Regions from separate parts of the Kitasatospora sp. NPDC052896 genome, predicted to be linked through region 2. Evidence: riboswitches for the same ligand, from Rfam matches in the RefSeq annotation. Region 2 holds a riboswitch; the other holds the start of a gene.
What was found. Region 2 has a riboswitch for magnesium ahead of ACIGXM_RS27300 (NRAMP family divalent metal transporter). Riboswitches for the same ligand answer to the same signal wherever they lie in the genome.
Positions count from the first base shown of each region.

Region 1: linked by a shared signal. The riboswitch ahead of ACIGXM_RS27965 (hypothetical protein) and the one ahead of ACIGXM_RS27300 (NRAMP family divalent metal transporter) in region 2 are both predicted to bind magnesium.

Region 1 is NZ_JBITZU010000019.1:28,201-39,020, forward strand. Features, by position in the region: gene ACIGXM_RS27945 (glycoside hydrolase family 2 protein) at 1-1,855, opposite strand, end outside; gene ACIGXM_RS27950 (LysR family transcriptional regulator) at 1,983-2,879, opposite strand; gene ACIGXM_RS27955 (FAD-dependent oxidoreductase) at 3,014-5,056, shown strand; gene ACIGXM_RS27960 (PadR family transcriptional regulator) at 5,205-5,735, shown strand; M-box (ykoK) riboswitch at 5,791-5,967, shown strand; gene ACIGXM_RS27965 (hypothetical protein) at 6,238-6,654, shown strand; gene ACIGXM_RS27970 (hypothetical protein) at 7,117-7,386, shown strand; gene ACIGXM_RS27975 (winged helix-turn-helix domain-containing protein) at 7,433-7,882, shown strand; gene ACIGXM_RS27980 (hypothetical protein) at 7,992-8,540, shown strand; gene ACIGXM_RS27985 (saccharopine dehydrogenase family protein) at 8,461-9,696, opposite strand; gene ACIGXM_RS27990 (serine/threonine-protein kinase) at 9,853-10,820, shown strand, end outside.
Region 2 is NZ_JBITZU010000017.1:134,431-145,250, reverse strand. Features, by position in the region: gene ACIGXM_RS27320 (alkaline phosphatase family protein) at 1-287, opposite strand, end outside; gene ACIGXM_RS27315 (carboxyl transferase domain-containing protein) at 629-2,122, shown strand; gene ACIGXM_RS27310 (RDD family protein) at 2,297-3,049, shown strand; gene ACIGXM_RS27305 (1-phosphofructokinase family hexose kinase) at 3,077-3,994, shown strand; gene ACIGXM_RS27300 (NRAMP family divalent metal transporter) at 4,116-5,762, opposite strand; M-box (ykoK) riboswitch at 6,081-6,258, opposite strand; gene ACIGXM_RS27295 (DNA-binding protein) at 6,410-6,841, shown strand; gene ACIGXM_RS27290 (hypothetical protein) at 6,963-7,403, shown strand; gene ACIGXM_RS27285 (GMC family oxidoreductase) at 7,400-9,262, shown strand; gene ACIGXM_RS27280 (hypothetical protein) at 9,259-10,167, shown strand; gene paaK (phenylacetate--CoA ligase PaaK) at 10,233-10,820, shown strand, end outside.

The DNA of each region.
Region 1 (10,820 bases), on a different contig from region 2:
TGCCCGCGCAGCGCGGCCAGTGCGAGCGCCAGTGGGCGATCCCGGTGGCGACGGCGCGGGCCTGGTTGAGCTGGGTGAGGTAGTGCCATTCGTCGAAGGTGGCGGCTGGCGCGAAGTGCCGCTCCAGGCCGCGCGCCAGCTTGGCGTTGCCGTCGGTGGCCTTCTGGTGGTGCAGCATGCCGGGCGAGTCGGCGGCCGGCGGGTCATCGCTCAGGGCCCGCCGGAGGGTGGCGTACGCGGGCGGCGCCTGCCAGCCGAACTCGGCGACGAAGCGCGGCACTTGACCGAGGTAGTCGGTGTAGTCGCGACCGTTCCAGACCTCCCAGGAGTGATGGGTCCCGTGCGCCGGGTCGTTGGGGTGGTGCGCCCAGGAACCGGACCACGGACTGCCCGCCCAGTACGGCCGGGTCGGGTCGAGTTCCGCGGTGATCCGCGGCAGCAGACCGAGGTAGTAGCCCTCGCCCCAGCTGTCACCGGCCAGTCGGGGTTCCCACTGCCAGTCCCGGAAGCCCCAGAGGTTCTCGTTGTTGCCGTTCCAGAGCACCAGGCTCGGGTGCGGGGCGAGCCGGACCACGTTCTCCCGGGCCTCGGCCGCCACCTCGCCGCGCAGCGGCTGCTCCTCGGGGTAGGCGGCGCAGGCGAACGGGAAGTCCTGCCAGACCAGCAGGCCCAACTCGTCACAGGCGTCGTAGAACTCCTCGCTCTCGTAGATGCCGCCACCCCAGACCCGGACCAGGTTCACCCCCGCCTCGGCGGCCTGCCGCAGCCGGTGGCGGTAGCGCTCGCGGGTGACCCGGGAGGGGAAGACGTCGTCGGGGATCCAGTTGACCCCGCGGGCGAACAGCCGTTCGCCGTTGAGCAACAGGGTGAAGGCGGTGCCGTGCGGATCGGCGGAGGTGTCCAGCCGGACGGTCCGGAAGCCGATCCTGCGCCGCCAACTGTCCAGCGGGGTGGCGTCGACGGCGTCGGAGAGGACGATCTCGCAGTCGTACAGCGGCTGTTCGCCGTAGCCGCGCGGCCACCAGAGGTCGGGGCGCGGGACGGTCACGGCGACCGTGGTGGCGAGCGCGCCGGACGCGACGGCGGCCTCCTGGACCACCTCCTCCCGGGCCGTCCCGCCGACCCGGATCCGGACCGCCAGCGGCCGGGCGGCGCCGGCGGGGGTGCGTTCCAGGTCGAGGTGCAGCTCGACCCGGCCCGTGCCGTCGGCGTCGACGGTGACCAGCGGGCGGACCCGGGCCAGCCGCGCCGTGCTCCAGTGCTCCAGCCGGGCCGGGCGCCAGATCCCGGCGGTGACCAGGGTCGGCCCCCAGTCCCAGCCGAAGGCGCAGGCCATCTTGCGGATGTGGTTGAACGGCTCGGGGTAGGCGTTGGGGCGGTCGCCGAGCTGGGCGCGGACGGCTTCGGCCTCGGCGTGGGCGGAGCCGAGACGGACGGTGAGCGCGGCGGGGTCCGGCTCCCGGGCGGGTTCGGCGAGCAGGCCGGTCACGTCGAAGCGGTAGCCGCGGTGCATGTTGCGGGTGCTGCCGAGCCGCTGGCCGCGCAGGGTGATCTCGGCGACCGTGTCCAGGCCGTCGAAGACCAGGTCGGTGCGCTCGAACCCGACCGCAGGGGCGGGCAGCACGGTGTCGTAGCGCCAGTCGGCCCGGCCCACCCAGGCGACGTCGAGCTCGTTGCGGTCCAGGAAGGGATCGGGGATCAGACCGGCGGCGAGGAGATCCGTGTGCACGCACCCGGGCACCTCGGCGGGGACCAGCTGCCCGGCCCGCAGCCCGGGCGGAGCCTGCGCGGGGAGCCGATCCGCGGCGGCCGGGCCCAGCGTCCAGCCCTGGTCCAGCGGAGTGATCTGCTTCAACCCTGCCTCCCTCGAAGCGATTTGGCCCGCTCCCCCGCGCGCAGCGTACCGCTCCCCGGGCGGAGGCGCCCGGGGCCGGACGCGGGCGCGGACCCGGATGCCGGACGCCGGGGAGCGGAGCGAGGGGTCAGGCGGACACCTCCGGAAGGGCGGCCCGAGCGTGCGCCACCAGCGCGCGGGTCGCGGGGCCCGGGTGCCCGTCCGCCCGCCAGGCCAGGGCCAGCCGCCCGCGTAGTGACGCCCCCGCGACCTGGAGGACGCGCAGCTCCGGCTGGTAGGAGCGGGCCAGCAGCTCGGGCAGCACGGCGACCCCCAGACCTCGGCAGGCCAACCGGGCCAGCGCGTTCGGATCGGCGGCCTGGAACGCGATCCGCGGCCGGAACCCCGCCGCCGCGCAGGCCTCCTCCACCGTGGCGCGCAGCCCGGTGCCGTGCGGCAGGCTCATCAGCGGCCGGTCGGCCAGCTCGGCGAGCCGGACGGCGGCCCGGCCGGCCAGCGGATCGTCCGGACCGACACCCACGACGAGTGCCTCGTCGACCACCACCTGGTGGGCCAGGCCGGCCGGCGGTGCGGCGAGCGGAGCGACGATCGCCAGGTCGAGCGCGCCGACCGCCAGCGCCTGGAGCAGGCGTTCGGAGGTGTCCTCGGTCAGGCCGATCTCCACGGCCGGGTGGTCCAGGTGGAAGCCGGCCAGCAGTCCGGCCAGGTCGATGGACGGGCCGAACGAGGTCACCATGCCGACCGTGATCCGTCCGCGCACCAGCCCCGCGAACTCGTCGACCACCTGCCGCGCGCCGTCCACCGCGGCCAGCGCGGCCCGCGCGTACGGCAGGACGGCGGCGCCGACCTCGGTGGGCCGCACCGCGCGGCCCGACCGGTCCAACAGCTCCTGCCCCAACTCCCGTTCCAACAGCCGGATCTGCGCGCTCACCCCGGGCTGGGCGACATGCAGCCGGGCCGCGGCCCGGGTGAAGTTCGCCTCTTCGGCGACGGTGACGAAGTAGCGCAGCTGACGCAGTTCCATAACCAGCCATTCTAGAAGCACACCGATCCATCCAACGAGCGCATAGTTGCCCCGCCTGCCTTTATGCACCTAGTTGCACAATCCCCAGCACTGGTCTAGAAAGTCCTCGACGAGTCCGTGCGAGGAGGCCCTGGATGAGCGCGTACCCCCACCTGCTGAGCCCGTTGGACCTCGGCTTCACCACGCTGCCCAACCGGGTGGTGATGGGCTCGATGCACGTCGGGCTGGAGGAGGCCCCGGGCGGCTTCGAGCGACTGGCCGAGTTCTACGCCACCCGCGCCCGGGGCGGCGTCGGCCTGATGGTGACCGGCGGGATCTCGCCCAACGAGCAGGGTCGCCCGTGGGCCGGCGGCGCCAAGCTGACCACCGAGGCCGAGGCCGAGCAGCACCGCGTGGTGACCACCGCCGTGCACCGCGAGGGCAGCCGGATCGCCCTCCAACTGCTGCACTTCGGCCGCTACGCGCACCACCGCGACCTGGTCGCGCCGAGCCCGCTGCAGGCGCCGATCAGCCCGTTCACCCCGCGCGCGCTGGCCGACGAGGAGGTGGAACAGACCATCGAGGACTTCGTCCGGGCCGCCCGGCTGGCCCGCGCGGCCGGCTACGACGGCGTCGAGATCATGGGCTCCGAGGGCTACCTGATCAACGAGTTCATCGCCGCCGCCACCAACCACCGCGAGGACCGCTGGGGCGGCGAGTACCGCGACCGGATCCGGTTCCCGGTCGAGATCGTCCGCCGGGTGCGCGCCGCGCTCGGCCCGGAGTTCATCCTGATCTACCGGCTCTCCATGCTGGACCTGGTGCCCGGCGGCTCCTCGCTCACCGAAGTGGTCACCCTGGCCCGGGAGATCGAGGCGGCCGGCGCCACCGTCATCAACACCGGGATCGGCTGGCACGAAGCCCGGATCCCCACCATCGCCACCTCCGTGCCGCGCGGCGCCTTCGCCTGGGTGACCAAGCAGCTGATGGGCGCGGTCGGGATCCCGCTGATCACCAGCAACCGGATCAACACCCCCGAACTGGCCGAGCAGTTGCTCGCCGACGGTTGCGCGGACCTGGTCTCGCTGGCCCGCCCGCTGCTGGCCGACCCGGAGTTCGTCGCCAAGGCCCGCCACGGGAAGCCCGAGTCGATCAACACCTGCATCGGCTGCAACCAGGCCTGCCTGGACCACACCTTCAGCGGCCAGCTCACCTCCTGCCTGGTCAACCCGCGGGCCTGCCACGAGACCGAGTTGGTGCTCGCACCGACCAAGCGCCGCAAGCGGATCGGCGTGGTGGGCGCCGGCCCGGCCGGGCTCGCCTTCGCCACCGCGGCGGCCGAACGCGGGCACCGGGTCACGCTCTTCGACAGCGCCGAGCGGATCGGCGGGCAGCTCAACATCGCCCGACGGGTGCCCGGCAAGGAGGAGTTCGACGAGACAATCCGCTACTACCGCAACCAACTCGACACCCTCGGCGTCGAGTTGGAGCTCGGCTCGACGGTCACCGCCGACCGGCTCGCCGCGGCCGACTTCGACGAGATCGTGCTCGCCACCGGGGTCACCCCGCGTGTCCCCGAACTGCCGGGCGTCGACCACCCGAGCGTGCTTGGCTACCTCGACGTACTGCGGGACGGTGCGCCGGTCGGCGAGCGGGTGGCGATCATCGGCGCGGGCGGCATCGGCTTCGACGTCGCGGAGTTCCTCACCGACCAGACCGAGCAGACCGGCCAGCCGACCACCGCGGCCGACCGGGACCCACAGGCCTTCTACCGCCAGTGGGGCATCGACCCCGAGTACCGCGCGCCCGGCGGCCTGCGCCGGCCCGAGCGGCCCGCCCCGCCGCGCGCCGTCCACCTGCTGCAGCGCAAGGCCGGCAAGGTCGGTGCCGGTCTCGGCCGGACCACCGGCTGGATCCACCGCACCGAGCTCAAACACCGCGGGGTCACCATGATCGCCGGCGCCACCTACCACCGCGTCGACGACGAGGGCCTGCACCTGACCGTCGACGGCGAGCGTCGCACCCTCGCGGTGGACACCGTCGTGCTCTGCACCGGCCAGGAGCCACGGCGCGACCTGTACCAGGCGCTGCGCGCCCGGGGCCTCGATGCGCACCTGATCGGCGGCGCGGACGAGGCCGCCGAACTCGACGCCAAGCGGGCGATCCGCCAGGGCACCGAGCTGGCCGCCATCATCTGACCGGCCCGTCCCACCCGAGGCAGGCCCTAGGTGTTCTGAGCCGTGAGGGTCAGAACACCTAGGCTTCCCCCAGCACCCGCGCGCGGGACGGGCCGGCGGTCCGCTCCGCGCGCCCGCCGCCCGTACCGCACCGGAGGCTTGGCCGACCATGTCGCTACCGCACGCGATCCTCACCGCCCTGCTCGAAAAGCCGTCCTCCGGGCTGGAGTTGACCCGTCGGTTCGACAAGTCCATCGGGTTCTTCTGGTCCGCCACGCACCAGCAGATCTACCGCGAACTGGGCAAGCTGGAACAGGCCGGGCTGATCCGCGCGCTCCCGCAGACCACCCCCACCCGGGGGCAGCGGAAGGAGTACGAGGTGCTGCCGGCCGGCCGGGCCGAGCTGGCCACCTGGGTGGCCGAGCCCGCCGAGCCGAAGGAGATCCGCGACGCCCTGCTGGTCCGGCTGCGGGCGGCGGCGGTGGTCGGCACGGACGGCCTGGTCGACGAGCTGCGCCGGCACCTCGCCCTGCACCGAACGCGACTGGCCGAGTACGCGGAGATCGAGCGGCGCGACTTCCCGGCCGAGCGGTCGGCCGAGGAGAACCGGCTGCACCACCTGGTGCTGCGCGGCGGAATCCGGCTGGAGACCTTCTGGATCGACTGGCTCACCGAGGTGCTCGCCGAACTGGACACCTGACGCCCGACGGCTGACGCCGGTCGCCCGAAGGGTCTATAGTTGCCAACGTTTGCAGGAGGCACCTCGTTCGGTGAGGCGTCTTCACGGACACAGGCCACTGACCCGACGACGTCGAGAGACGCCCAGGTTCAGGACAGATCTTCCCGAATTAAGGGTTGATCCCAAGTGGCTTCCCACCTTCGGGAGGGATCACGCCGTGGAGTGCCAAAGCTCTGACGAGTTGGGGTGAACCAGCAGTTTCGTGCTGGTCCGCTCCTTGCCGCGTACGAGGCGAGAACCGCCCCGACCGGAAGGAGGCGAGCGTCATGGACAACGGTCCGAGTACTGGAAGTAGTCCGAGTAGTCCGGGCGCACCGGCCCCTCTCCGGTTCGGTGACCGCCCGTATCCGCCCGCCTCCGGCCCGCGCTGACCCGCTCCCGGCCTGCCCGCCCCGCTCCCGGGGCCGCCACACCGGGTTTCCGCGTGCCGTCCAACGGCCTTGCCCGCCTTGGAGGTTCCGCCATGACCATGGTCGCCCTGCCGCACGTCCTCGGCCGCCCGGAGACCGCCCGCCGGCACTCCGGCGGACGCCTGCTCCGCGCGATCCGCAGCTACCGGCGCCCCGCCGCCGCACCGGCTGCCCGGACCGCCCCGGTCGTCCCCGTTCTCCTCACGGCACCCGCCGTGCGCGGGTCGCTGCGGCTCACCCTGCACGACGGCACGCCGCGCCGCTACCTGCTGGACGCCCGCGACTTCGCCGCCACCACCTCGCCCGACGTCGCCTACGACGCCCGGGTGCACACCGCCTACCTGCTGGCCATGCAGGGACACCGCGCGCCCTGGCTGGCCCAGCACCTGGACCTGCCGTCGACCGCGGCCCACGCCATCGCCGAGCGGGCGGCCCGGTCCGGCACCGGACAGCCGGCTCCGGACGCCTGACGCCCTGCCCCCGGCGTCCGCGACAACCCCGCGTTCACGTCACGTCAGGGTTCCGTCAAGGGCGCGGACACCGAGCCGGACCGGACTATGCTGGCTTGGGTTTGGTCCACCAACTGCGGGATCGATCGATCTCAAACACCTTCCGACTCAGCCGAGTTGGAGCACACCACCCGGGGCGACCGGCCGTTTCGAGCCGGCCCACGCCCTGCCACAGCCGAGACGGGCAGACCGTCGCGAACACCGGGAGGAGGCGAGCGCCCATGGATCCCAGTACCCATAGTCCGGGCCGCCCGCGGCCCGGACTCCGAGCGGCCCGGTCCGCCCGCGACACGCGCTGACGAGGTCCGTCACGCGCCACCGTGTCGGGGCCGCCGGGGCCGTGCGCAGCGCCCTCACACCCGTCACCCGCACGTGCCGTGCCGCATTCGGCCCGCACGCCATCCGTCCGGAGGTCACCCGGTCATGTCCGTCTTCACCGCGTTCCACCACCCGATCGCCCGCCCGGCCAGCGCACCGCAGCACCGCCCGCTGCGCGACATGCTCGCCCGGGTCATCGAGCGGCTGGCCGACAGCCCGCTGGACAGCCCGGTCATCCAGGCCATCGCCGCCCAGGCACCCACGCCGAGCGGGGCGACGGTCCGGCGCGCCGGAGCGCCGCGCGCGCACTGGCGGACCGTGCCCGGCCCGGACGGCTCGCCGCGACTGGAAGCCGCCTGGTGGTCGGAGAACTGACGTCACGTCAGTCGAGCGAAAGCCGCCCGCACGCGACAAAGGAGCAATGATGCCTCTGTGCTACCCCCGGATCGCCCGGATCCACCACGACTGCTCGGTGGCCCTGCCCGCGACCGGGCCGGCCGCGCCCAGCCCGGCGCCGCGCCCCGTCAGCCCTCCCGCCGAGCCCGGCCCGAGCCGTCTGCAACCGCTGGCCGCGCTGGTCATCGACGACGGCCAGCGCACCGCCGTGCTGGAGGGCCGCCGACTGGATCTCACCTACATGGAGTTCGAACTGCTCACCCACCTGGCGGCCCATCCACTCCAAGTCCTGACTCGGCGTCAACTCATGTCGAGCGTCTGGGGGCAGGGCGTTCCGACCGACACCCGCACGGTGAACACGCACGTCGCGCGGCTGCGCCGGAAGCTCGGACCGGCCTACCGCTCGGTGATCACGACGGTCCGCCAGGTGGGCTACAAGTTCGACCCGGAGGCCGTGACCGCCGCGGCCGGCTGACCACGCGGGCGGCACACTCCGGTCACCCGGCGCGAGCTGTCGGACACCAGGTGTGGCCTTCCCGGTCGGTCCGCCCCGGCGGCACCATGGAGAAGGTAAGGAGGCGGCCATGCGCGCACTTCCCCACCCCGAGTCCCGCGAGGGCACCGTCGTGCTCGGCGTGCTCACCCTGCTGGCCATGGAGATCGTGGCACTCGGGCTGACCCCGGTGCCGGCTCGACCCGCCGTCGGCGGGGTGCTGCTCGCGGTCGCCGCGCTCGGCCTGGCCCTCGGCGCGATCGCCCTGGTCGTCCACGCGCACCGGCGCCGGCAGGCCGGAACGATCCCGCCGCCCGCGCCGGCCGAGCCGGACGACGAGCCGTTCGCACCCGAGGCGCTGGACGGGTTCCCGCTGGAGGCCGTCCGCCGGTTCCTGCCGGACCCGGCGGCGCCCGTCCCGGAGAGCCTGCACACCGCCTGGGTGCTCGCCACCCACGGTCACGACGCCGACTGGCTCGCACACCACCTCGACCTGCCGGCCGGAGTCAGCGGTGTGCTGGTGGCGGCCGCCCGGCAGCACCAGGGCCTGGGGGGCGCCGTCAACCCCGCACCGCCGAAGGCCGGTCGAGGCCCGGCGCCCGGCCCGGCGGAGTCCTGGGTGGCCCGTCCAGCACAGTGAACCGCAGCCCCGCCGCGGTCAGCCGGTCGATCAGCGCGCTCCCCATCGCCACCGCGGTGGTCACCTGGCCGGCGGTCGGCGGCAGTTCGTCGAAGGCCAGGCAGAGCGCCGACTCGGCGAGCATCTTGGCCGTCTCGGTGTAGCCCGGGTCGCCGCCGGAGACCTCGGTGAACACCCGCCGCCCACCGCTCTCCCCGACGAACCGCACGGTGAACCAGGACCGCGCCCGCCGCGCCGCCGCGGGGCCGTCACCCGGCTTCCGCAGGCCCTCCAACATCCTTCGGAGTGCGGGGAGTTGGGCGGCGCCGACGAGCAGCGCGAGTCCCGCGGTGCCGAGCAGCGCGACCGGCAGCCGCTTGACCGCCGCGTAGTGGCGGTAACCGAAGTCGGGCCCGTAGCCGGGCAGCGCCGCCGCCGATCGGCCGACCACCTGCGGATCGATGGTGGGCAGCGGCCAGGCCCAGGCGCGGGCCTCGGCGGACCAGCCCGGCCGGTCCGCCGAGGTGCGGATCCGCCGCCCGGCCGGCCGGGGGTCGGCGGCCCGTCGGGCCCGGGCGATCCGCGCGGCGGCCCGCGGGCGGGAGACGGCGGTCAGCGCGGAGGCGAAGGTGCCGCCCGAGAAGGTGCCACCGGCCCGCACGAAGCCGCGCACCCGGACCGGCACGTCGGCGGGCAGCAGGCCGACGGTGAAGAGCACGCCCAGATCGTGCGGGATCGAGTCGAACCCGCAGGAGTGCACCAGCCGGGCGCCGGTCTCCACCGCGCGCTGGTGGTGCAGCAGGTACATCCGGTCCACGAACTCGGGCTCGCCGGTCAGGTCGAGGTAGTCAGTGCCGGCCTCGGCGCAGGCGGCCACCAACGGCTCGCCGTAACGCAGGTAGGGACCGACGGTGGAGGCCACCACCCGGGCCGAGGCCGCGACCTCGCGCAGCGCGGCCCGGTCCGTCGCGTCGGCGCGGAGCAACGGGAGGTCGGCGCAGCGCGGTTCGATCGCCGCCAGCCGTTCGCGCAGCGCCGTCAGCTTGGCCGGGTCACGGCCCGCGAGCGCCCAGCGGCACTCGGCCGGCGCGTTGCGGGCCAGGTATTCGGCGGTCAGGCCGCCGGTGAAGCCACTCGCGCCGAAGAGCACGAGGTCGTACGGGCGCTCGGCAGACATGGTGGTCCCTACTGGCCGGTAGTCGGAGGCGGCCCCACGCTAGGGAGCGGGCGGACGCGGTGTCAACGTCCGGAGCCACCCGATCCGATCGTCAGACCACCCCCTCGGCCGCTACCGTCTGCCGTGGGAAGAGCGCGACAACGGAGCGGGTGGGGCATGGAGTTTCTGCGACCGGAGGACCCTCGGCAACTCGGCGGGTACCGGCTGCTCCGCCGGCTCGGCGCCGGTGGCATGGGCCAGGTCTACCTGGGACGCACGCCCGGCGGCCGGACCGTCGCGGTGAAGACGGTGCACCGCGAGTACGCCACCGACCAGGAGTTCCGTGCCCGCTTCCGGCAGGAGGTCGCGGCGGCTCGCCGGGTCGGCGGGCGGTGGACCGCTCCGGTGCTGGACGCCGACACCGAGAGCGACCACCCCTGGGTCGCCACCGGCTACGTCGCCGGCCCCTCACTGGGCAGCGCCGTACGGGAGTTCGGGCCACTGCCGACGGCGGCGGCCCGTTCGCTCGGCATCGGACTGGCCGAGGCCCTCGGTGCGGTGCACCGGCTCGGGCTGGTGCACCGGGACGTCAAGCCGTCCAACGTGCTGCTGGCGCTGGACGGGCCACGGCTGATCGACTTCGGCATCACCCGGGCGCTGGACGCGGCGACCGCGCTCACCCGCTCGGGCTTCGTGGTCGGTTCGCCCGGCTACCTCTCCCCCGAGCAGGCCCAGGGACTGGCCGCCGGCCCGCCCAGCGACGTCTTCTCGCTCGGCGCCGTGCTCGCGTTCGCGGCGAGCGGCACCCCGCCGTTCGGGGAGGGGGTGAGCGCGCCGGTGCTGCTCTACCGGGTGCTGCACGAGGCCCCGGAGCTCGGCGAACTCGACGAGGAGCTGCGGGTGTTGGTGCTGGCCTGCCTGGCCAAGCAGCCGGCCGACCGGCCGACCCCGGACGAGCTGCGCGCCCTGCTCGCCGGCGGCGGGCAGGCACTGCCGGCCCCGGGCGCCGAGGACTGGCTGCCGCCGGCCGTCGCGGCGTCGGTGGCACGGCTCGCGGTGGAGCTGCTGGACCTCGACGGGGCGGGCGAGGACGCGCCCGCGGCCGCGCCGGCGACGGAGGTCGGCGGGCCCTCGACCGGAACGGG
Region 2 (10,820 bases):
ATGTAGTTCGGCTCGCTGGGGTGCGTGACGGCGAACGACTGGGTCATCAGCGCGCCCTGCGAGGCGAGGGAGTTGATGTAGGGGGCGTCGCTGGTGTCACCGATGATGTCGTCGTAGGAGTGGTTCTCCTCCATCACGACCACGATGTGCGAGGGAGCGGACACGGTGCTCGACGCCGGTGGGGTGTCGGCGACGGCCGAGCCGTGCGGGTACAGGGCGAGGGACACCGCGGCGGCGGTGGTCATGGCGACGGCGGACAGCCCGGCAAGGCGCGACCTCGAACGCATGGACACTGACACTCCAAGGGAAGGCGGCCGGCCTTCGGTAGCCGGCTCACGGGGGAGGTGCGGGGACCCGCCGTACCGGTCCCGTGGTGGGGGCCGCGGACCGGTTCGGGGGCGGGACCGGGCGATGCGCAGCCCGGCTTCGGTGCCGTCCAGAGCATTCCCGTCGGAGGTGCCCTTAAGTTGTCGGTGGACTGGCGAAACTGTGAATTCCTCACGGCGGTGATCAAGGATCCCGGCCGGTCCGGACGCCGTTTTGTGGTCGCCTGTCCAGCTTCTGACGGTTGGTCGACTCCGGCCGGCCGGGGCTTGCCCGATCCGCTCCCGGTCCGGAGACTGACCCCGTGGACCAACCGATCACGCCGATCCCCGCCGCCCTGCGCCTCGCCGAGCAGCTGCTCGACCCGGGCACCTTCCGCAGCTGGGACACCCCGCCCGAGCAGCCCGCCTCCGGTCCCTACGCCGAGGCACTGGCCCGCGCCCGGGCCCGCAGCGGCGCCGACGAGGCGGCGCTGACCGGTGAGGGACGGCTGGCCGGGCACCGGGTCGCCGTCCTGCTCAGCGAGTTCGGCTTCCTGGCCGGCTCGATCGGCACCGCCACCGCCGACCGGCTGCTGCGCGGGGTCGAGCGCGCCACCGCCGAGCGGCTCCCGCTGCTCGCCTTCCCCGCCTCGGGCGGCACCAGGATGCAGGAGGGCACCCCGGCCTTCGTCCGGATGGTCGCCATCGCCGGCGCCGTCACCGCGCACAAGGCCGCCGGGCTGCCCTACCTGGTCCACCACCGGCACCCCACCACCGGCGGGGTGCTCGCCTCCTGGGCCTCGCTCGGCCAGCTCACCACCGCCGAGCCCGGCGCGCTGGTCGGTTTCCTCGGCCCGCGGGTGTACGAAGCGCTGTACGGCGAGCCGTTCCCGGCGGGCGTGCAGCGCGCCGAGCACCTGCGGCGGCACGGGACGGTGGACGCCGTGCTGCCGCCGGACCGGCTGCGCCGCCGGCTCGCGGACACCCTGGACGTGCTCGCCGCGCGCCCGACCGTCACCGAGGCCACCGGCGATGCCGAGTCCCCCGTCGAGGCCGCCGACAGCGCCGAGGCGACCTGGCGCTCGGTGCTGCTCACCCGAGAGCCCGGCCGTCCCGGACTGGCCGAGCTGCTCCAGGAGGCCGACACCCTGGTCCCGCTCTCCGGCACCGGCACCGGCGAGCGGGACGACGCGCTCCGGCTCACCCTCGCCCGGTTCGGCCGCACCGGCTGCGTGGTGGTCGGTCACGACCGGGCCGCCGCCGCGCTGCACGGTCCGGTCGGCCCGGCCGGCCTGCGCACCGCCCGCCGCGGCATGCGGCTCGCCGCCGAACTGCGCCTGCCGCTGCTGACCGTGATCGACACTCACGGCGCGGAGCTGAGCGCGCGGGCCGAGGAGCGCGCGCTGGCGGGCGAGATCGCGCGCTGCATCGCCGAGTTGAGCACCCTACCGGTCCCGGTGGTCAGCCTGCTGCTGGGTGAGGGCACCGGCGGCGCCGCGCTCGCGCTGCTGCCCGCCGACCGGACCGTCGCCGCCGAGCACGCCTGGCTCTCCCCGCTGCCACCCGAGGGCGCCTCGGTGATCCTGCACCGCAACCCGGACCACGCCGCCGAACTCGCCCACCAGCAGCGGATCGGCGCGGCCGCGCTGCTCGCCGACGGGGTGGTGGACCGGGTGCTCCCCGAGCCCGTTCCCGGCTCCGAGGACCCGGACGGCTTCGTCCGGCGCGTCGTCGGCCTGCTGGAGGAGGAGCTGGCCCGGGCCGCCGCGCTGAGCCCGGACGCGCGGCTCGACCGGTTCCGGCGGCTGGGCCGCTGAGCGGCCCGCCCGGCCCGCCGCGACGCCCCTGGCGACCTGCGGAATACCGCACCAACTCCCTCGCGCCCACACACCGCCGCCACCTATGATCGCCCTTCAGGGCGTATCACGCCGCGCGCCGACCGATGCGCGGGGCGGGCGCGATCAGCCGCACACCGTGGGGATGGGCAACAGATGAGTTCCAACGTACCGCCGGGCTACGGGTATCCGGGCGACGGCTCCGGCCAGCAGCCGCCGTACCCGCCGCAGGGCAACCCGTACGGCCAGCCCTACCCGCCGCAGCCGGCGCAGGGCAATCCCTACGGCCAGCAGCCGCCGCAGCCGAACCCCTACGGCTCCCCGCAGACCCCGCCGCCGGCCGACCAGTACGGCTACCCGCAGACCCCGCCGCCGGCCGACCAGTACGGCTACCCGCAGACCCCGCCGCCCGCGGCCGGCTACGGCCAGCAGCCCCCCGGCGGCTACGGCCAGCCGTCGTACGGCGCACCGGCCGGGCCCGGCCTGCCCGGCACCCCGGTGCTGGCCAGCGCGGGCGACCGGCTGCTCGCCAGGCTGATCGACGTCGCGGTCCTGCTGATCCCGGTCATCGTGCTCTACGTGATCGTCGCCTCGGTCAACACCTTCCTCTACTACGTGGTCATGGCGGCCCTGGTCACCGCCTACGAGGGCGCGATGCTCTCCACGCAGAACGGCCAGACGGTCGGCAAGAAGGCGATGAAGCTCTACGTGGTGAACCTCGCCGACGGCCAGCCGGTGGTCGGTGGTACCGCCTGGAGCCGGGCCGCGGCCTACGGGCTCCCGCAGCTGGTGCCCTGCCTGGGCACGCTGTACTCGGTGCTGGACGTGCTGTGGCAGCTGTGGGACAAGCCCAACCAGCAGTGCCTGCACGACAAGGCGGCGAAGACCGTGGTGATCAAGGCCAGCTGACCGGTGGGGCGAGCCGAGCGAGCGACCGTGATCCTCACCGTCACGCTCAACGCCGCGCTCGACGTCACCTACCGGGTCCCGGCGCTGCGCCCGCACGGCAGCCACCGGGTCACCGAGGCCACCGCCCGGGCCGGCGGAAAGGGCGTCAACGTCGCCCGGGTGCTGGCCCGGATGGGGCGCACGACCCTGGTCACCGGGCTGGTCGGGGGCGCCGCGGGCGCGACCGTACGGGCCGACCTGGCCGCCGCCGGACTGCCGGACGCGCTCCTGCCGATCGCCGGCGAGACCCGCCGGACCGTCGCGGTGGTCGATCGACTGGCCGCGGACGCCACGATGTTCAACGAGCCCGGGCCCGCCGTCACGGCGGGCGAGTGGTCCTCGTTCACCGACCACTTCGGCGCGCTGCTGGAGCGCGCCGAAGTGGTCGTGCTCGCCGGGAGCCTGCCGCCCGGCCTTCCCGACGACGCCTACGCCACGCTGGTCCGGGCCGCCCGCGGGCGCGGGGTGCCGGTCCTGCTGGACACCTCCGCGCCCTGGCTGCTGCCGGCCCTGGCCGCCGGCCCCGACCTCGTCAAGCCGAACGCCGACGAGCTGCGGGAGGCCACCGGCCTGGCCGAGCCGCACCGGGCCGCCGCCGCCCTGCTGGACCGCGGCGCCGGTGCGGTGGTCGCCTCACTCGGCCCCGACGGCCTGCTCGCGACCACCCCGGACGGCAGCTGGCTGGCCACCCCGCCCGAACGACTGGCCGGCAACCCCACCGGCGCGGGCGACTCCGCGGTGGCCGCGCTGACCACCGGTCTGCTCGACTCCCTCCCCTGGCCGGCCCGCCTCGCCCGGGCCGTCGCCCTCTCCGCCGCCACCGTCCTCGCCCCGACCGCGGGCGACTACGACCCGGCCGCGTACCACCACCTGCTGCCCCGGGTCACCGTCACCGCGCTCGGCTGAACGCCACCGGCCCGGCCGGACCGGCCTCGCCCCCGGCGCGGCCCCCGACCGGCCGGCAGCGACGCCGACGGCCCGCCGACCACCCCCGTGAGGGGCGGTCGGCGGGCCGTCGGCGGGCTCGTCAGTGGCCGAGCGCGACCTCGACGATCTTGATGACCACCAGGATCATCGCGACCAGCAGGTAGCTGCGCAGCGCGGTCATGCCGATCTTGCGGGTGGTCGACATGGTCGGCTTGGTCAGCGTCTCCAGCGCCGGCATCCGCCACTCGTCACGGCCGGTCCGGTCGATCGGGTCCTCCTTGGTGGCGGTGCGGCGGCGGGTGAAGGAGTACCCGGCGGTCAGCACGCCGATCACACCGCAGACGGCCAGGATCTGCAGGATCGCGTTGGCGGTGATGTTCGGGAAGAGCACCGAGGCGGTCAGGATGATCGACAGGGTGACCAGCACGCCGATCACCGCGGCGGTGAAGGCGTTGGTCCGCGGGCCGTTGACCCAGGGGCCGAGGACGGCCTTGTCGTTGCAGAGCAGCAGCAGGAAGACGGTCGCGGACGGGAGCAGCACGCCGGCCAGCGTCTGCACGCCCTGGGTGAGCAGGCCCAGCGGCGAGCCCGGGATCAGCACGATGGTGGCGGCGACGGCGACCAGACCGGCGTAGACGGCGTAGAAGCCCTTGGCGCCGCCGATGCCGCGGTGCAGCGAGTGCTTGATGCCGAAGACGTCACCGATCGCGTAGGCGGTGGAGAGCGAGACGGCGAAGGCGCCGATGATCGAGGCGTCCAGCAGGGCGATCGCGAACAGCACACCGGCCAGGTGACCGGAGGACTGGGCCAGGCCCTTGGCGATGCCGGCGGCGTCGGTGAAGTTGCCGAAGCCGTCGGTGCCGGCGAACGCGGCGGCGGAGAAGCCCATGAGCGCCGCGCCACCGACGACCACCACGACGATGCCGATCCACAGGTCGGCCTTCTCGTACTTCATGAAGCGCGGGGTGATCCGCTTGTCGATGACGTACGACTGCTGGAAGAAGAGCTGCCACGGGGCGACGGTGGTGCCGACGATGCCGATGATCAGGAGCATCACGGTGGCGAGCTGGCCGCTGCCGCCGGGCATGTTCGGGACCACGAAGTCGTGGGCCATCTGCGAGGTCTTCGGGTGGATCATGAAGTAGATCGGGATCAGCAGCAGCGAGCCGGCGCACAGCGCGATGGCGATCCGCTCGAACCGGCGGAACGAGCCGGTGAAGGCCGAGGCCACGATGATGGCGGCGGCCAGCACGACCGAGGCGACCTTCGGCAGACCGAGGTAGTCGGAGGCCAGCGTGATCCCGATGAACTCGGTGACCAGGGTGAGGGCGTTGAGCAGGAAGAGGTCGATGACCGAGAACGCGCCCCAGAACTTGCCGAAGCGCTCCAGGATCAGCCGGGCGTGACCGACGCCCGTGACGGCACCGAGCCGCAGCACCATCTCCTGGTTGACGTACAGCACCGGTATCAGCAGCAGCAGGGTCCACAGCAGGTGGGTGCCGTAGTTCTGGCCGGCCTGGCCGTAGGTGGCGAAGGCACCGGCGTCGTTGTCGCCGACCATGACGATCAGACCGGGGCCGACGATCGCCAGCAGGGTCTTGAGCTTGGCGGACAGGCCCTGGCGCGGGGCGTCGTCGTCCAGCCGGATGGTGCCGAGCGCACCCTTGATGTCGCCGATGTGGGCGTCGTCGAGGACGGCGCCGCGCGGCGCCGTGGCCTGGTCCGTGGTGGTGATGGTGTCGGTCATGACTGAGAGCCTCCCGAGCCCCCCGTGACAGGGGGAGGTTTGGAGGCACGCAGCAGCAATCCCCCCTGCGAGCGGGCAGCCTGAGGCGCCGTCACGACACGTGGCCGTGCGGGGACTGAGGTGCGACTCGAGATTCGCGCAGGGAAGGTGGTTACCGCGTGCCGTGAGAAGAAGACGGTGACATGCGGATGCGGGGCCGTTTGTGGCCCGGACTACTACTGCTCGAATCCATGTCTCTCGCCTCCTTCCGGCCGGACGCACCCCGTGGTGCGTGTCATCGACGCGGCAAGGAGCGGACCAGCACACCGAAACGGCGCCGGTTCACCCCAACTCGTCAGAGCTTTGGCACTTCACGGCGTGATCCGATCCCGTTGAATCGGAAGCCACTTGGGATCAACCCTTAGGTCGGGAAGATCTGTCCTGATCCGGAGCGTCTCTCGACGGGTGGGATCAGTGGCCTGTGTCCGTGAAGACGCCTCACCGAACGAGGTGCCTCCTGCAAAACCTCGACAAGCATAGACCCATGCTTGCGGCACAAGGCAACCGATTACCAAAGCTTGACCTTCGGGCCGGTGCGATCGGGAACTTAAACGGATCGTTCAACACAGTCCATTGACAACGAGGTGCGCAGATCGCACCCTGAGGGCATGTCAGCAACCGATCCCACCAGCGGTCCCTTCGCCGCCCCCGACCCCGGCCAGGTCCGCGCACAGCGCGAGTACGCGGCGCTGTTCCGGCTCGCCGAGCGGCACGCGACCACCGAGGAGCAGCGCCGCCGGCAGACCAATCCGACCGTCCCCGGCCCTCACGAGGTGGTCCGGCTGGTCGCGCTCCTCATGGCCGGCTCGGCCCTGCTCGACGAGGGTGAACCGGAGGTCGACCAGGCCGACGTCACGGCCGCGCTCACCCTGCTGCCGCTGGTCCGCGGCGAGCTGGACGAGCTGGAGACCGGCCTGCTCAAGATGGCCCGCGGGCGCGGCATGACCTGGCAGGAGATCGCCTTCGGCCTCGGCCTCGGCACCCCGCAGGCGGCACGCCAGCGTTACGAGCGGCTGGCCGAGCGCACGGGCCCCGAGTAGCCCGAGCCGGCTGGGGCGGGCACCGCTCGCTCGGTGCGACGCATGGGACGGCCGGGAGCGAGGAATGCTTCCCGCGGCACCGAGCGTGTCGTGACCACAGCAGCCGACCGAAGGGGTGGCCTTGAGACCGACCACGGAGAGGTTCCTCGCCGTCTCCGCGGAGCTGACCGGCTTCGCCGCCGACGAACTCCGGGCGACCGGCCTGGTCGCCGGTCACCTCGCCACCCTGCGACGGGAGGTCGGACCCGAGCACGCGGACCGGCTCACGGCACTCCCCGCCGGGGTCGGCCACGCGCCCCAGCTGATCACCGACGAGCCGCTGCGTGAGGTCGCCCGTGCCCTCACCCACCTCTGGTACACCGGCAGTTGGCCCGGCCTGCCGGAGCCGGTGCGGACCGCGCTCGGGCGGGAGACGGCGGCCGCGGCGCCGTACACGGTGAGCGCCGACTCGTACGCCGGCGGGCTGCTCTGGCAGACCATCGGTGGTCACGCGCCCGGCACGCACGCCCCCGGGTTCGGCAGCTGGACCGCTCCCCCGGGCCTCCCGGAGGCCCGCAGGTGACCCCGCACTCCCCCGACGACCGGGCCCGCTGGGACGCGATCGTGGTCGGCGCCGGCTTCGCCGGCTCGCTGATCGCCAAACGGCTGGGCGACCAGGGCTGGCGGGTCCTGGTCCTGGAGGCCGGCCCCGGCGACCGGCGGGAGGACCCGGTCCGGCTCCGGGCGACCGCCGCCGACACGTACCGGGCGGCCGATCGCAAGGTGATCACCTCGCCCTACCGGACCAGCCCCGTCGCGCCCTCCCCCGACGGCGGCTTCCGGGACGACGGCTACCTGGTGCAGCGGGGCCCCGACCCGTACGTCAGCGGCTACCTGCGCGGCAACGGCGGCACCGGTCTGGCCTGGACCGGGCTGACCCCGCGGATGCACCCCGAGGACTTCCGGGTCTCCCGGCTCGGCCCCGGCCGTGACTGGCCGCTCGGCTACTCCGAGCTGGAGCCCCACTACCGGGCCGCCGAGGCAGAGTTGGGGGTGGCCGCGGATGTCGAGGAGCAGCGCGCGGCGCTCGGCCTGCCGTTCCCGGACGACTACGCGTTCCCGATGCGCGCCATCCCGCGCGGCCACCTGGACCGGCTGGCCGCCACCGCCTGGGACGGCCGGACCGTGCACGAGCCGGGCGCCGCCGCGCCGACTGAGCTGCGGGTGGTCGGCACCCCGCACGCCCGCAACGGCGTCCCCGACCCGGCGCACCACGGCCCGGCCCACGGCCCCGGGGACGAGGTGGGCCAGCCGCGCTGCGTCGGCCACGCGAGCTGCGTGCCGGTCTGCCCGTCCGGCGCCAAGTACACGCCGCTGCGGACCCAGGGCCGGTGGGCGGAGTCGGTGACCCTGCTGACCCGGGCGGTGGTCGGCCGGGTGCTGGCCGCCGGCAACGGCCGGATCACCGGCGTGGAGTACCGCCGGTACGACGAGCGCGGCACCCCGGAACCGGACACCCACCACGCCGAGGCCGACCTGGTGGTGCTGGCCGCGCACGCGATCGAGAACGCCCGGTTGTTGCTCGCCTCCGGCCTGGCCAACCGCAGCGACCAGGTCGGCCGGAACCTGATGGACCACCCGGTGCTGCTCACCTGGGGACTGCTGCCGCGGCCGGCCGGCCCGTACCGGGGGCCCGCGCTGACCGCCGGGGTGGAGGCGTTCCGGTTCGGTCCCGAGCGGGCCCGCCGGGCGCCGTTCCGGGTCGAGATCGGCAACTGGGGCTGGAGTTGGGCGGCCGGTCCGCCGGACCTGCGGGTGGCCGAGCTGCTGCGGTCCGGTGGACCGGACGGCCGGGGGCTGCTCGGTCCGGCGTTGCGGCGCGCGGTCGGCGACCGGGTGGGCCGTGAGTTCGCGCTCTCCTTCGAGTTGGAGCAGGAGGCCGATCCGGCCAACCGGGTCACCATCGACCCGCGCCACCGCGATCTGCTGGGCAACCCCCGCCCGGTGCTGACGTACCGGCTCTCCGACCACGTCAAGCGCGGGATGGCCGCCGCGCGGGCGGTCTCCGAGCAGCTCTTCGCACTGCTCGGCGTGCAGGACCGCACCCGCTACGCACCGGGCCCGGACTGGCCCGGCTGCTTCGAGTTCGAGGGGCGGCGGTACGGCTACCGGGCGGCCGGGCACGCGGGCGGCACCCATCTGATGGGCACCTCGCCCGGCAACTCGGTGGTCGACGCGTGGCAGCGCTGCTGGGACCACCCCAACCTGTACGCGGTGGGCTGCGGCAGCATGCCGTCACTCGGCACCAGCAACCCCTCGCTGACCATGGCGGCGCTCGCGCTGCGCAGCGCCGAGCAGATCAACCGCGACCTGCTGGCCCGCCGCCCGACCACCCTGCACCACCCCGTCGCCGTCCCCTTCCGAGGAGCAACCCCGCGATGACCGACTCCGCGATGACCGATCCCGCGATGACCGAGCGGCTCCCGTTGCCGCCGGTGGCCGAGCCGTACCACCTGCCGTTCCACTACGGTGCCCTGCACCAGCTCGGCGTGGACTACCTGGTGGACCCGGAACCGGCCCGGGCACTGCTGGCGGATCGTCACCCCGAGCTGGTGGCGGCCGAGTTCGACGGATCGGCCTGCGTCTCGGTCAACTACCAGCTGTACTTCGCGCAGTACCCGAACGGCGCCGGGGTGACCCAGGAGATCGAGATCAACCTGATCGCCCATCCGGCCGTCTGCGCCGCCCTGGTCCCCGCGGTCGACTACCGCGCGTACGCCCGGGGTCACGACCAGACCAGGATGCTCGGCATCGCCCGGCTGCACGTCCTCTGCGACAATCCGCTGGCCATCGACGCCGGCTCGAAGCTCTACGCCGAGCCCAAGTACCCGGGCTGGTTCGAGGTCACCATGCCGTCGCCCAACAGCCCCGTGGTGGGCACCGGTTGGTCGATCAGCTGCCGGGCCGCCGAGTACGCGCCGGACGGCGGCCTGGCCCGCCGGGAGGTCGAGCTGTTCGCGCTGGAGGCCGAACTCGCCGCCCTGGTCGACGAACCGGTCAACAACGCGCCGGTCACCGGCTACGGCACCGACCCGAAGGGCCGCCTGCTGGCCGGCCCGATGAACGTCTACCAGCCCTACCGCTACTGGGAGTTGGACGCCGGGCAGGCGGACCGGGTCCGGCTCACCGTGACGGACGCGCCCGGCGAGGCGGGCCGGCCGGGACGCGACCTGGTCACGCTGGTCGGCGACGCGCCAGCGGTCGGGGTCTGGAGCCACCAGTCGCCACCGGTGGCGGCCCACAACCGGCCCTACTACCTGCCGTCGTCCGGCGGGCAGCGCCGGTGAGCGGCGGTCCGGCCCGCCGGCTGGGCGAGCCGCTCCCGTCCGAACTGCTGGACGCCGGCGAGCGGATGAGCCCGGCCGAGCTCCGGGACCACCAACTCCACCGACTGCGCGCCACCCTGGAGCTCGCCTACCGTCACGTCGAGTTCTACCGGCACTCGTTCGACGCCGCCGGGGTCACCCCCGCCGACTGTCACAGCCTGGCCGACCTGGCCCGGTTCCCCTTCACCGGCAAGGCCGACCTGCGCGCCAACTACCCCTTCGGGATGTTCGCGGTCCCGCTCGACCAGGTCCGCCGGTTGCACGCCTCCAGCGGCACCACCGGGCGGCCGACCGTGGTCGGCTACACCGAGCGCGACCTGTCCACCTGGGCCGACCTGGTGGCCCGCTCGATCCGGGCGGCCGGCGGGCGCCCCGGGCACAAGGTGCACATCGCCTACGGCTACGGCCTGTTCACCGGCGGACTGGGCGCGCACTACGGCGCGGAACGACTCGGCTGCACGGTCATCCCGGCCTCCGGCGGGATGACCGCCCGGCAGGTGCAGCTGATCCAGGACTTCCAGCCGGAGGTCATCATGGTCACCCCGTCCTACCTGCTCACCCTGCTCGACGAGTTCGAGCGGCAGGGCATCGACCCGCGCGACAGCTCGCTGCGG